4 regions of the Streptomyces sp. NPDC020490 genome follow, and region 1 is predicted to be linked to each of the others. Evidence: riboswitches for the same ligand, from Rfam matches in the RefSeq annotation. Region 1 holds a riboswitch; each other region holds the start of a gene.
What was found. A riboswitch is a leader RNA that binds a small molecule or an ion and turns the genes downstream of it on or off. The one in region 1 is predicted to bind cyclic di-AMP.
Positions count from the first base shown of each region.

Region 2: linked by a shared signal. The riboswitch ahead of ACH4ZX_RS30300 (transglycosylase family protein) and the one ahead of ACH4ZX_RS17550 (peptidoglycan DD-metalloendopeptidase family protein) in region 1 are both predicted to bind cyclic di-AMP.
Region 3: linked by a shared signal. The riboswitch ahead of ACH4ZX_RS00300 (C40 family peptidase) and the one ahead of ACH4ZX_RS17550 (peptidoglycan DD-metalloendopeptidase family protein) in region 1 are both predicted to bind cyclic di-AMP.
Region 4: linked by a shared signal. The riboswitch ahead of ACH4ZX_RS31370 (M23 family metallopeptidase) and the one ahead of ACH4ZX_RS17550 (peptidoglycan DD-metalloendopeptidase family protein) in region 1 are both predicted to bind cyclic di-AMP.

Region 1 covers NZ_JBIRUY010000015.1:35,730-38,914, reverse strand. The annotation lists gene ACH4ZX_RS17555 (tyrosine-protein phosphatase) at 1-757, opposite strand, end outside; cyclic di-AMP (ydaO/yuaA leader) riboswitch at 1,323-1,481, shown strand; gene ACH4ZX_RS17550 (peptidoglycan DD-metalloendopeptidase family protein) at 1,486-2,508, shown strand; gene ACH4ZX_RS17545 (SGNH/GDSL hydrolase family protein) at 2,731-3,185, shown strand, end outside.
Region 2 covers NZ_JBIRUY010000034.1:95,926-99,110, reverse strand. The annotation lists gene ACH4ZX_RS30305 (transglycosylase family protein) at 1-968, shown strand, start outside; cyclic di-AMP (ydaO/yuaA leader) riboswitch at 1,152-1,321, shown strand; gene ACH4ZX_RS30300 (transglycosylase family protein) at 1,325-2,041, shown strand; gene eno (phosphopyruvate hydratase) at 2,379-3,185, shown strand, end outside.
Region 3 covers NZ_JBIRUY010000001.1:67,146-70,330, reverse strand. The annotation lists gene ACH4ZX_RS00310 (ATP-dependent Clp protease proteolytic subunit) at 1-519, shown strand, start outside; gene ACH4ZX_RS00305 (hypothetical protein) at 527-835, shown strand; cyclic di-AMP (ydaO/yuaA leader) riboswitch at 1,170-1,381, shown strand; gene ACH4ZX_RS00300 (C40 family peptidase) at 1,385-1,858, shown strand; gene ACH4ZX_RS00295 (DUF6328 family protein) at 1,941-2,534, shown strand; gene ACH4ZX_RS00290 (ATP-binding protein) at 2,555-3,013, opposite strand.
Region 4 covers NZ_JBIRUY010000037.1:14,996-18,180, forward strand. The annotation lists gene ACH4ZX_RS31365 (PrsW family intramembrane metalloprotease) at 1-387, shown strand, start outside; gene ACH4ZX_RS31370 (M23 family metallopeptidase) at 491-1,501, opposite strand; cyclic di-AMP (ydaO/yuaA leader) riboswitch at 1,513-1,670, opposite strand; tRNA gene ACH4ZX_RS31375 (tRNA-Met) at 1,939-2,012, opposite strand; gene ACH4ZX_RS31380 (dihydrofolate reductase family protein) at 2,279-3,185, opposite strand, start outside.

The DNA of each region.
Region 1 (3,185 bases):
GAGTGACGCCGAGCCCCTGCTCCAGGTAGGGATCGACGCCGCCCCACGTCTCCTCGATGGTCTCGAAGGCCGCCGCCAGGTACTCCTCGCGCGCCTCGAACAGCGGGCTGAGCAGCTCCATGACCTCGGGGGAGTAGGCCGAGGCCGAGTTTCCGCCGCGCTGCACCCGGTAGCGGCGGTGCTTGGCGTTCGACTCCAGGTAGTCGGCGAAGATCGCGTCCCGCTCCACGCCCACGGCGAGCAGGGTCACGGCGACGGACAGGCCCGCGCGGTCCTTGCCCGCGGCGCAGTGCATCAGCGCGGGCACGCTGTCCTCGGCCAGCGCGTGCAGCACGCGCGTGTGCTCGCCGGTGCGCTCCTTGATGATCAGGCGGTACGAGCCGATCATGCGGCCGGCCGCCTTGCCGTCCCCGAGTATCTCGCGCAGCTGGTCGAGGTCTCCGTCCCGGACCATCTTCCAGAACTCGGCGCCGTCCGCCGGGTCGCTCAGCGGCAGGTTCACATTCCGCACGCCCGGCAGTTCGACGTCCGGGCCCTCCAGCCTCTGGTCCGCCGCGTTGCGGAAGTCGAAGACGGTGTGCAGTCCCAGCGAGGCGAGGAAGGCGGCGTCCTCCGCGGTGGCGTGCGCGAGGTGGCCGCTGCGGAACAGCACTCCGTGGCGCACCCGTCGTCCGTCCACCGTCGGCAGGCCCCCCACGTCGCGGAAGTTGCGGACTCCTGCCAGCTCGGGCTCGGTCGACGGGATCTGCTGCGTCACGGGGGCTCCTCCCAGCCGTCCCCGTCGGCGCTGCTCGTCGACGGGCACCTCCTTGACGATACGACACGCACACCCCGGCTCAGCAGGGGTGTGCGGACTGCCCCCGGGGAGCCCGTGGCGATTCCGTGGCGAGCCGGTGGCGAGCATGTGGCGAGTTGGTGGCGAACCGGTGGCGAGCCGGTACGAATGCCGCGAAACGGTTCATGCGCCCCGAAGGTGCTTCTCTGGTGCATCGCCCTTGTCTGAGTCTTCTGTCCGAATTGGCGCTTTGGATGGATTTCATTCCAACTCGCTCCAGAATAAGGAATGCTGGCGCGAGGTCGCGTGAGCATCGTCATACCGGTCACCGTGAGTCGCCCGTCATGTTCACGTAATGCGTATTGTTTTTCAGGGAATTTGGCCGCTGAAGCCGCCTCGGAATCAACGGAGGGTGACCGGGAATTCCGGTAAGGGATCAAGGGGAACGTGCGCCTCCCGCAACCTCTTGCTTGTCCCTTCGCGTCGTGGTCGCTTACGTTCGCCAGGCAATCCGGGCGGACGCCGAATCCTGCCGCCGCCCGGAATCCCGCACCACTCACCCGTGCACGGCAGGAGCGGGGGACCCACAGGTAGAACCGCCTGTCCGGTCTCCGGAACAGGCTTGGGGTCAAGTCGCGCCCACCGCGCGGCCGGACATCTCCAGTCCGCACCCGACAGCTCACCTCGCAGGCGCCGGAGAGGAATTCGTCATGCCCGCGAAGGGTAAGCACCGCCGCCCCAAGTCCCAGCGCTTCACCCGCTCCATCGCCGTCGCCGGAACCGGCGGCGCCGCGCTCGCCCTCCCCCTGCTGGGGGCCACCGGCGCCCACGCCGACACCGCGCAGTCCACCGCGCAGCCGGTTTCGCAGAAGACCGTGCAGTCCCTTTCCGGCGCCGAGAAGGCGGCGGCCGAGGGGAAGAAGGCCGCGAAGGAGAAGGCCGCGAACAACGCGGGCGTGCGGACCTATTCGGTGCGCAAGGGTGACTGGCTCTCGAAGATCGCCGAGGAGCAGAGCGTCCGCGGCGGCTGGAAGAAGCTGTATGCGGACAACCGCGAGGCCGTCGGCGACGACCCGTCGCTGATCCACCCCGGCCTCAAGCTCGTCATCGGCAAGAAGGCCACGAGCGGCGCCACCAAGTCGTCGTCGTCTTCGCCGTCTTCGTCGCTTTCGCCCTCTTCGTCGCCTTCCTCTTCGTCGCCTTCCTCTTCGGCTCCCGCGCCTTCCGCCGACTCTCCGTCCTCCTCCGCCGACTCGTCCTCCTCCTCGTCCTCCTCGCAGCCGACGACGGTCACCCAGGCCGCCGAGTCCACCGGCACCTCCAGCGGTTACACCCTCCCGGTGTCCGGGGCCGGCGTCGGCACCGGATACCGCGTCGCGGGCAGCATGTGGTCCAGCGGCTACCACACCGGCGTCGACTTCGTCGTGCCGACCGGCACCTCGCTGAAGGCCGTGGGCGCCGGCACGGTCGTCTCCGCGGGCTGGGGCGGCGCCTACGGCAACCAGGTCGTCATCCAGCTGAGCGACGGCTACTACGCCCAGTACGCCCACCTCTCGCAGCTCTCCGTCTCGGCCGGCCAGACCGTCACCGCCGGCCAGCAGATCGGCCTCTCCGGCGCGACCGGCAACGTGACCGGCCCGCACCTGCACTTCGAGATCCGCACCACGCCGAACTACGGCTCCGACGTGGACCCGGTCGGCTACCTCCGCTCCAAGGGCGTCGCCGTCGGCTGACGGCCCCCGGCCGCCCGGCATGCCGCCGAGGACCGGACCCCGATCCCCGGGTCCGGTTCTCGGCCGTCGCCGTGCACGGGGCGGCGTATTCCGGGTTTGGCGAACAATTTAGGCGTGGCTTATCTCACCGTTCGTCAAGCCCTCCCTACGGTCGCGTAGGTCACATTGGACGGTGAATCATGACCTGCTGTGGCAGACGATTCGAAGAGTGACAGCAGATCAGTGATCGGGTCGTACGTCGCGGTGGGGGACAGCTTCACCGAGGGCGTCGGCGACCCGGGTCCCGACGGGGCGTTCGTCGGCTGGGCGGACCGGTTCGCGGTGCTCCTCGCCGACCGGCGGCCCGAGGGCGACTTCACGTACACGAACCTCGCCGTGCGCGGCAGGCTGCTCGACCAGATCGTGGCCGAGCAGGTCCCGCAGGCCGTCGGGCTCGCTCCGGACCTGGTGTCCTTCTGCGCGGGCGGCAACGACATCCTCCGGCCCGGCACCGACCCCGACGAGGTCGCCGAGCGCTTCGAGCGGGCGGTCGCACGGCTCACCGAGGCCGCCGGCACCGTCATGGTGACGACGGGCTTCGACACCCGTGGCGTGCCGGTGCTCAAGCGCCTGCGCGGCAAGATCGCCACCTACAACGGCCATGTGCGGGCCATCGCCGACCGCTACGGCTGTCCCGT
Region 2 (3,185 bases), on a different contig from region 1:
GAGTGACCGGCTCCGCCATCGCCATCCCGCTCCTGGGCGCCTCCGCCGCGAACGCCGCCGACGGTTCGACGTGGGACAAGGTGGCGGAGTGCGAGACCGGCGGCTCCTGGAGCGAGAACAGCGGCAACGGCTTCTCCGGCGGCCTGCGGCTGTCCCAGGAGGACTGGGAGAAGTACGGCGGCCTCGACTATGCGCCGAGCGCCGACCTGGCCAGCCGCAACCAGCAGATAGCAGTCGCCGAGAAGATACTCGCCGACCAGGGTGTCGGCGCCTTCGCCACCTGCGGGCTGACCTCCGGGCTCGACAAGGACAAGGGCGCGGCCGACATCGACACCGGAATCGGTGACGACTCGTCCGACTCCACCGGCGCCACCGACTCCACCGGCCTGTCCAACGGCTCGTCCGGCGCGTCGGGTGACGCGTCCGGCGCGGCCTCGCCCTCGGACGCCCCGTCCGACGCCTCCGCGTCCCCCGGGGCGTCGAAGGGCTCCTCCAGGGCAACGGACAAGCCCGCCAAGTCCGACAAGTCGGCTTCGCCGTCCGCCTCCCCGTCCGCGTCGCGGACGTCCGACGGCTCACTCGACGAAACGGCTGAAAGCGACGACACGGACAACTCGGAGCAGATGGTGGGCTCCTGGAACCTCGTCGACACCGGCTCCCTTGACGCCGGCGGTGCCGGCGGCGACACCGGCACCGGCCGCCACCGCGGCGGCAGCGCCGACGAGGCGGCGAACGGCCGCTCCACGGAAGCGTCCTCGGGCCGTCATGCCGCGCGCACGGACGCCGACGACGGCGACGCCTACACGGTCCACGCCGGCGACACCCTCGCCTCCGTCGCGGACACCCTCGACGTCGACGGCGGGTGGCGCGAGCTCTACGCCCTGAACAAGAAGGCGATCGGTGCCGACCCGAGCCGCATCGTCCCCGGTCAGACCCTGCGAGTCGGGGCGGAAACGGGCGAAAACTAGCGGGAGTTGACGTCCGCTTTCGCTGTGGAATGTCCGGTTTGGTGAAAGTGTGGGATGAGTCTCAGAGGCCCTGATCGTCTTTGAAATCCGGTGGATTCCGTGTCTACGGTCATGACCGCTCGCCAACGCGGGCCCCGGCTGCCGCAACGCCGAATCCTGCCAGCGGCCGTCCGGGAACAGTCGTCGCGTCAAGCGCCGTAGGCAGGAGCGGGGGACCCAAGGTAGGCGCCGGGCCCGGCCCTTGAGGGGTGGGAACGGCTAGGGGTGGAGCCGCGCACCGGGAGGTGGGCGGCCGGGCAACTCAACCGGCCCGAACCCGACAGCTCACCTCGCAGGCGTCGGTGAGGGGATCAACCATGCTGTTTTCCGGCAAGGGCAAGCACCGTCGTCCGACCGTTCTCCAGCGCTCCACCCGCGCCGTCGCCGTCGCCGGTGTCACCGGCGCCGCCGTCGCCGCCCCGCTGCTGGCGGCCGGCAACGCCTCCGCCGCCACCGCCTCCGAGTGGGACGCCGTCGCCCAGTGCGAGTCCGGCGGCAACTGGTCCATCAACACCGGCAACGGCTACTACGGCGGCCTGCAGTTCTCCGCCTCCACCTGGGCCGCGTACGGCGGCACGCAGTACGCCTCCACCGCCGACCAGGCCAGCAAGGCGCAGCAGATCGCCGTCGCCGAGAAGGTCCTCGCCTCCCAGGGCAAGGGCGCCTGGCCGGTGTGCGGCACGGGCCTGTCCGGCGCCTCCTACGACGGCGCCGCCGGGGCACCCTCCTCGTCGTCCTCTTCGTCGTCCTCCTCGTCGAGCGGCGGCACCGCCTCCCGCTCCACCGAGCAGCAGAGCGCCTCCCGCTCCACCGGGCGCCCGGCCGTGAAGTCGCAGAAGACCGTCACCACCCCGACCGGCAAGAAGGTCAAGAAGGGCGACGGCGAGTACAAGGTCGTCAAGGGTGACACGCTCTCCTCGATCGCCGCGGAGCACGACGTCAAGGGCGGCTGGAAGAAGGTGTTCCGGCTGAACAAGGACATCGTCGAGGACGCCGACCTCATCTACCCGGGCCAGCAGCTGCACCTGAAGTGACAGCCGCCCGGTAGCCGGACCACAGGCCCCGCACAGCCGCGTCCCCCACAGTGGACCGCCATGGGGCCGCCCCCGGCCCCATGGGCTCCCCGCCCCGGTGCGTGTTCCCCCGTACGCACCGGGGCGGGGTTTTTCTTCGCCCGCCGGCGCCCGGTGTGCACGCGTTGTTCACCTCGCTTTGTTCCGGGGGTGAACAATAGGTACCGTCTGACCTTGTCCACGGGACGGTCGGTCGGCTGCCGACGGCCCCGGGACGGTTAGGCTCTAGTCGCAAGGCTGCAAGACGGGCCGTCAGGCCCAAGTGCCCCGCACTACCAGCGTCACATCCACGAAGGAGATGCTCGTGCCGTCCATCGACGTCGTCGTAGCCCGGGAAATCCTGGACTCCCGAGGCAATCCCACGGTCGAGGTCGAGGTCGGCCTCGACGACGGCAGCACGGGTCGTGCCGCCGTCCCCTCCGGCGCCTCCACCGGCGCCTTCGAGGCCATCGAGCTCCGTGACGGCGACCCGAACCGTTACCAGGGCAAGGGTGTCGAGAAGGCCGTCCTCGCCGTCATCGAGCAGATCGGCCCGGAGCTGGTCGGCTACGACGCCACCGAGCAGCGCCTGATCGACCAGGCGATGTTCGACCTGGACGCCACCGACAACAAGGGCTCGCTCGGCGCCAACGCCATCCTCGGCGTCTCGCTCGCCGTGGCCCACGCCGCCTCCGAGGCCAGCGACCTCCCCCTCTTCCGCTACCTGGGCGGCCCCAACGCGCACCTGCTGCCGGTGCCGATGATGAACATCCTGAACGGCGGCTCGCACGCCGACTCCAACGTGGACATCCAGGAGTTCATGATCGCCCCGATCGGCGCGGAGTCCTTCTCCGAGGCACTGCGCTGGGGCACCGAGGTGTACCACACCCTGAAGAAGGTCCTGAAGTCCAAGGGTCTGGCCACCGGTCTGGGCGACGAGGGCGGCTTCGCCCCGAACCTCGGCTCCAACCGCGAGGCCCTCGACCTCATCCTGGAGGCGATCAAGGAGGCCGGCTACACCCCCGGCGAGCAGATCGCCCTCGCCCTCGACGTCGCCGCCTCCGAGTTCTACAAGGACGGCAAGTACCTCTTCGAGGGCAAGGAGCGCTCCGCCGCCGAGATGACG
Region 3 (3,185 bases), on a different contig from region 1:
ACGCCCCTCGACGACACCGCGGCGAACGACCTGACGGCCCAGTTCATGTACCTCGAGCACAAGGACCCCGGCCGGGACATCGCGCTGTACATCAACTCGCCGGGCGGCTCGTTCAGCGCCATGACGGTGCTCTACGACACGATGCGGTACGTCTCCTGCGACGTGGAGACGACGTGCCTGGGGCAGGCCGCCTCCACGGCCGCGGTGCTGCTGGCCGCCGGGACTCCGGGCAAGCGCTCCGCACTGCCGGGCGCGCGGGTGGTGATCCGCCAGCCCGCGCTCGCCGAGCCGGTGCGGGGCCAGGCGAGTGATCTGGCGGTGCAGGCGGAGGAACTGACGCGCAATCGCCGTCTCGTGGAGGAGATGCTGGCCCGGGCCACCGGACACAGCCGGGAGAAGATCGGCGCCGACATCGAGCGGGACCGGGTCTTCGACGCCCGGCAGGCCGTGGACTACGGCCTGGTGGACCGGATCGTCCCCGGCCGCCGGGCGCCCCTCGCCCCGCCCGCCGGGAGGTGAGCGGCCGGTGCTCCCGCCCGAACTCCCGCCGCTGCCCGCGCTGACCCGCGCCGAGGGCGAGCTGATCGACCGTTACCTCGACGTGGCCGACCTGCTCGGCCGCATCAATCCGGCCCGCCACGGCGACACCTACGGCGGGCTGCGGGCCGCGCAGGCGCTGGTGGCCCGGGCGGCCGAACTGCGCGACGCGCTCGCCCTGATGCACCAACGGGGCGAGACCGAACTGCACGCCCCCACCCTGGCGCGGGCGCTGCGGGTGCTGGACGGCGAGCGGCGCACCGCCCGGGTCACCGTGCCCCCGCAGTCCGGCACTTGAGGCACGCGCCGGGCGCGGGCCGCGGTCGCCCGGCGCGGTGTCCGGGCCGGGGCCGAAACGGACCAAACGGCGTACCGCCTTCCGGACTAGACACACCTCCTCTTTTTTGACCGGTCGGGTTGCGCAACGGGCCCGGCCCCAAGGCGGGATGAGGGCCTTCTTCGCTGGTCCGGGCGGTTTCGGAGGTGATGACGCGCGTCCGAACACAGCGGTGGGCACCCGAACGGGTGAGTGGTGAGTAACAACACAAATCCCCGTTTCCGTTGGGCTTTTCGGAAATCCGTGAGCCAAGATCCGTGTCTGACGACAAGTCCCCGCCGCCGCGGCGGGGCGATCCGGGCGGACGCCGAGTCCTGCCGCCGCCCGGATGACCGGTCGACAGGAGTGGATCGGCAGGAGTGGAGGACCCAAGCACGACGGGTCGCCGGAACGGTCACGCCATGACCGGGCCGAGCAGCCCTTGGGGTGAAGCCGCGCACGCGGCCGGGCAACTTCGCCAGCCCGAATCCGACAGGTCATCCTTCACAGGCGGCTGACGAAGGGTTGCGCATGACTGCGCTCAATCGTGTCCCGTCGATGATGGTCCGGGCCGGCACGGCCTCGGCCCTCACCATCGCCGCGGTGGGCGGCTCGGTCGTGGTCCCGGGCTTCGCCTCCGACGCGGCCGCCGCGACGCCCGCGACGAAGGCATTGCAGATCGCGGCTTCCAAGAAGGGTGCGCCCTACCGGTGGGGTGCCACCGGGCCGTACCGGTTCGACTGCTCCGGGCTCACGCTGTACTCGTTCAAGAAGGCGGGCAAGAGCCTGCCGCGTACCGCGGCCCAGCAGTACAACAAGACCCGCCACATCTCCGCCAAGAGCCGCAAGGCCGGAGACCTCGTGTTCTTCCATTCGGGTTCGTACGTCTACCACGTCGGCATCTACGCCGGAAAGGGGAAGATCTGGCACGCCCCGAAGACCGGGGACGTGGTGAGACTGCAGAAGATCTGGACGAAGAGCGTCTGGTACGGCCGGGTCAGCTGATCCTTGCGTGCGGTGGCGGCGCCCCTGACACGCCGCCACCCCACGAGGCGTGACAGGGCCCTGACCGGTTATCCGTTCAACCATGGCCGACCATGTCCCCTGCACCGCACGCAACGAGACCCCGCTGGAGCGCGCCGACCGCAATTTCGGCGAACTGCTCCAGGAACTGCGCGTCACCCAGACCGGCGTGCAGATCCTCTTCGCCTTCCTGCTGACCCTGGCCTTCACCCCGCGCTTCCCGTCCCTCGACCCGGTCCAGCGGGCCACCTACGTCACCACACTGCTGCTCGCGGTCCTCGCCGCCGCCCTGTTCACCGCGCCGGCCGCGCTGCACCGCTCGCTGTTCCAGCGGGGCGCCAAGCCGCGCGTCGTCCAGGTGTCCTCACGGCTCGCCACCATCGGCATGGGTGTGCTGGTGCTGGCGTTCACCGGCTCGGTGCTGCTCGTGGTGGACGTGACGACGGGCCGGGCGGGCGGCGTGGCCGCGGGCGCGGCCACCCTGTGCGTGTGCCTCGGCCTGTGGTGGCTGCTGCCTCGCCTGGTGCGGCGGGCGGGCCTGTCCGCCGAACAGCAGGCCCCGCAGCAGGGCGCGCAGCAGGCCGCGCCCGTCGTCAGGCAGCCGGGAGCGCCGCTGGACGGGGCCGTGCACCGGGAGCCGCCGGTACGGCGCCGCTGAACCCCCTCGCCCGAGCCCCGCTACGGCTCCTGCTGCCCGGCTGCCGGCACCGGCCGGGCCGGCACCTTCCACGGCAGTTCGACGGAGACGGTCTTGCCGCCCTCCCGGGTGGGGCGCACGCAGAGTCTGCCGCCGCACTCGGCGGTCAGCCAGCGGATGATCACCAGGCCGCGGCCGTTGTCCTGCTGGACGGCGGCGGGCAGCCGCTTCGGGAACCGGGGGTGGCTGTCGGTGACCCCGATGCGCAGCTGTTCGTCGCGGTCGAGTTCGAGTCCGACGGTGAAGGTGGGCGACTGCCCGAGGGTGTGCTGGACGGCGTTGGTGGCGAGTTCGGAGACGATGAGCCGCACGGTGTCGGCCACCTCCGTGTGCGGCGCCAGGCCCCACTCCGCGAGGGTGTCGATCGCGTAGGTGCGGGCCGCGCAGACCGAGGCGGGATCGCTCGGCAGAGTGACGGATGCTTCCAGATGGTCTGCCATGACGACGTCGTCCCTTTCCCCCGGGGCCGCTGGTCCGACACGGAGCGGATGGTTCGAGTACGGTCCCGGACTGGTGCTTCGCCGTCAGACTGCCATCACCGCACGGGTCACGGCTGGCGATCCACCGAGATATGCATATATCTGTCGCTCAAAGCGGTGAACTCTGCCACGA
Region 4 (3,185 bases), on a different contig from region 1:
CGCGAGGAACTGCCGCCGTACGTCCTCGCCGGCTGGCTGACGCCGGGCGAGCCGTACGCGCTCGGCTCCATGCGGGCGCGGCGGACGGCCCGCGACTACGCCCGCCACCGCTTCGGCAAGCCGGCCAGGCGGACGGTGGCCGAGTACGAGGCGTACGCGACGTCGCTGGCGTTCCTGCGGCACCGGGGACGGCGCGGACGCGCGGACGCCGACTTCGTCGTACGGGAGCGGGAGTTGCTGGCCGAGCTGTGGTGGCGGCGCGAGATCGCGCGGCCGGCACTGGACCACGCGGCCAGGATGACGGCTCCCCCGGTGCCGGTCGTAGCACCGCCCTGGCCGGCGTACGGGCACCCCGCGAACCCCGCGTACAACCCGTACCGCTCCTGAAACCCGGAGCGGCCGACGGCGTCCCGGAGTTCTCGGGCACGCCTGACCGGCAGTCCTGACGTCGGGGGGTTTGCCGTCAGGACCGCCGGGGATCAGGGGGAGATCAGGGGTTGAGTCCCTTGCCGCGCAGCCAGGCCATCGGGTCGATGCCACTGGCCTGCCCGCCCGCGTGGACCTCGAGGTGCAGGTGCGGGCCGGTCACGTTCCCGGTGGCACCCACGCGCCCGATGACGTCACCGGTGCTGACCTTCTGCCCCACGCTCACACTGATCGACGACTGGTGGCAGAACCACAGCTCGGTGCCGTCGTCCAGGGTCAGGATCGTGCGGTAACCGTACGCCCCCGCCCAGCCGGCCTCGGTGATGGTCCCGCTGTGGATGGCCTTGATGAGCGTGCCGGTAGGGGCGGCGAAGTCGAGGCCGGTGTGGTAGCCGGAGGACCACATGGAGCCGGCCTGACCGAAGGTCGAGGTGATCGTGTACGAGGAGGTCGGCAGCGTGTACTGCTTGGCCAGCTCGGCGAGACGCGCGGCCTCGGCCTTCTTCTTGGCCTCCGCCTCCGCCTTCTCCTTGGCGGCGGCGGCCTTGGCGGCGGCCGCCTTCTCGGCCTGCTCGGCCGCGTCGGCGACCTGCTTGGCGAGGGCGGCTTCGGTGGCCTGCTGCGTCTTGCTCTCGACCTGGATCTGCTGCGACTCGGCCTGCGCCATGATGCGGTCGCGCAGCGCCTCACCGGCGCCCTTGGTGCTCTCCGCGGAGGTCACGCCGACGCTGCTGAGCGGAGTGGCGGACCCCTGCGGCTCGGGCTCGTCGTCGGAGATCAGCGAGCCGACCGAGGGCAGGTCGGGCATGGAGATGGACACCGGCGGCTTGCCGGTGTTGGCGCTGGCCATGCCGCCCGCGCCGACGGCGGCTATGACGCCGACGCCCAGAACCGTGGAACTGCGGGCGAGTCCCCCGCCGCGCTGCTTGGAGACACGGTGCCGGCCGCGTACGGGGCGGACGGAGTCCTCCGTGGGGTTCCATGCCTCCCACGGGCCCTCGTCGGTGCGGTAGCTGCCGTAGCCGAAGGTGTCACTCGGCTGGAACGGGGCTGTCGGGGCAGGGTTGGACGCCACGTGGGCGTGCTCCTTTCCTTCCTCCTCGCCTACCGGGTTAGCTGACGGGTTCGGAGCAGGAAGGTCTCCTACGCGCGTATATCCACCGTGATCCCACGGCGGCATTCGCGCGATTCACCCCAGGGTGGTGGTTCCCCGGTTCCCTTGCGGGATTCGGCGCGTGCGCACGGAGCCGCCTCTTGTGACGGCTGGGACGACCGCGCTGCGTTATCGAACGTTAATAGACGCAGGGGCTCGTTTCCAAGCCGTTCCGCTTGATCATTAACGAATCCACGCCGGACGTACATCCCCATGACCGCCTAAAAACGGGCGAGTTGGCCCCTCACATACCCCGCCGACCACACTGCGCAGGGCGGCCACCTCATCACTCACGGTCACGGACCGCACAAAAACACCGACGGCCGGGACCTCTGATGATCCCGGCCGTCGGCCTTGAGTAGCGGGGACAGGATTTGAACCTGCGACCTCTGGGTTATGAGCCCAGCGAGCTACCGAGCTGCTCCACCCCGCGTCGGTGTGTCACCAGTGTACGTCATACGCAGGACGGCAAGCACACGCGTTTCTCCGCGGCACGCGCCGTCAGCCGCGTACGGCGGGAAGGGGACGGGACGGGGGTGTACGCCCGCATCGGTTGGCGCGTCAACCCCCGCACCTCCCGAACCCCCGATTCCGCGCCGTTCCGAGGACGGACACCCCCGCCCCGGCCCCGACCCACCCCCCACCGCCCGCGCAACACGCACCCCCACCGAACCGCGACAGGCCGCCGCAGGCACCCCGCTACCCCACCAGATGCCGATTGGGCGCCTCGGCCCGCTCCGCGTACTCCGGCAGCACGACCACGTCGACCCCCTCCCCCGCCAGCAGCCCGCTGCCGTCGGCGCTCTCGACGAACGTGTCGGGCTCCCGCCAAGCCGTCACCACCCGCCGGACCCCCGCGTCGAGGATCAGCCGCGCGCACGGCTTGGGCCGGGACGCGCGCCGGGCGCACGGCTCGAGGCTGCTGTAGACCGTGGCGCCGGCGAGCCGGGGATCGTCCGGATCGAGCTTCGCCAGAGCCGCCTCCTCGGCATGCACCACAGGATCGTCCCCCTCACGGGAGTACCCCCGGGCCAGCTCCGTGCCGTCACCGGCCACCACCACCGCCCCCACGCTGAACGCCGTCCGCGACGGCGGGCACAGCGCCGCCAACTCGCACGCGAGGGCGAGCCAGCGGTGGTCGGCGGCCACGGCGACCTCCCCGGCCCCGGGAGCCGTCGGCTCGTACCGCATGAGGACCACGTCCTCGATCCGCCGCGTCTCCAGCAGCCGCAGCCGCCCGCCCTGGTACGCCCCCGGACCGAACAGCCGCGGCGCGGCGGGGTCACCCACGAACACCGGCGCCAGCACGAGCTGCAGCTCGTCGGCGAGCCCCTGCTGGAGCAGCTGGGTGTGCACGAGCCCCCCGCCCTCCACCATGAGACGGCGCACCCCCCGGACGTCGTGCAGATGCCGCAGCAGCGGCCGCCAGCCGACCTCGCCGCCCAGCGCGACGACGTCGGCGGCGAGCCCCAGCGCGCGGGCCCGTTCGGCGCCCTCGTCCGTCGTGTAGAGGACCTTCTCGCCGCCCGTGTGCCAGAACCGCGCCGCCGGATCGAGTTCCCCCGAGGCGCTGACCGTGACCTTGAGCGGGTAGGCGGACCGGCCC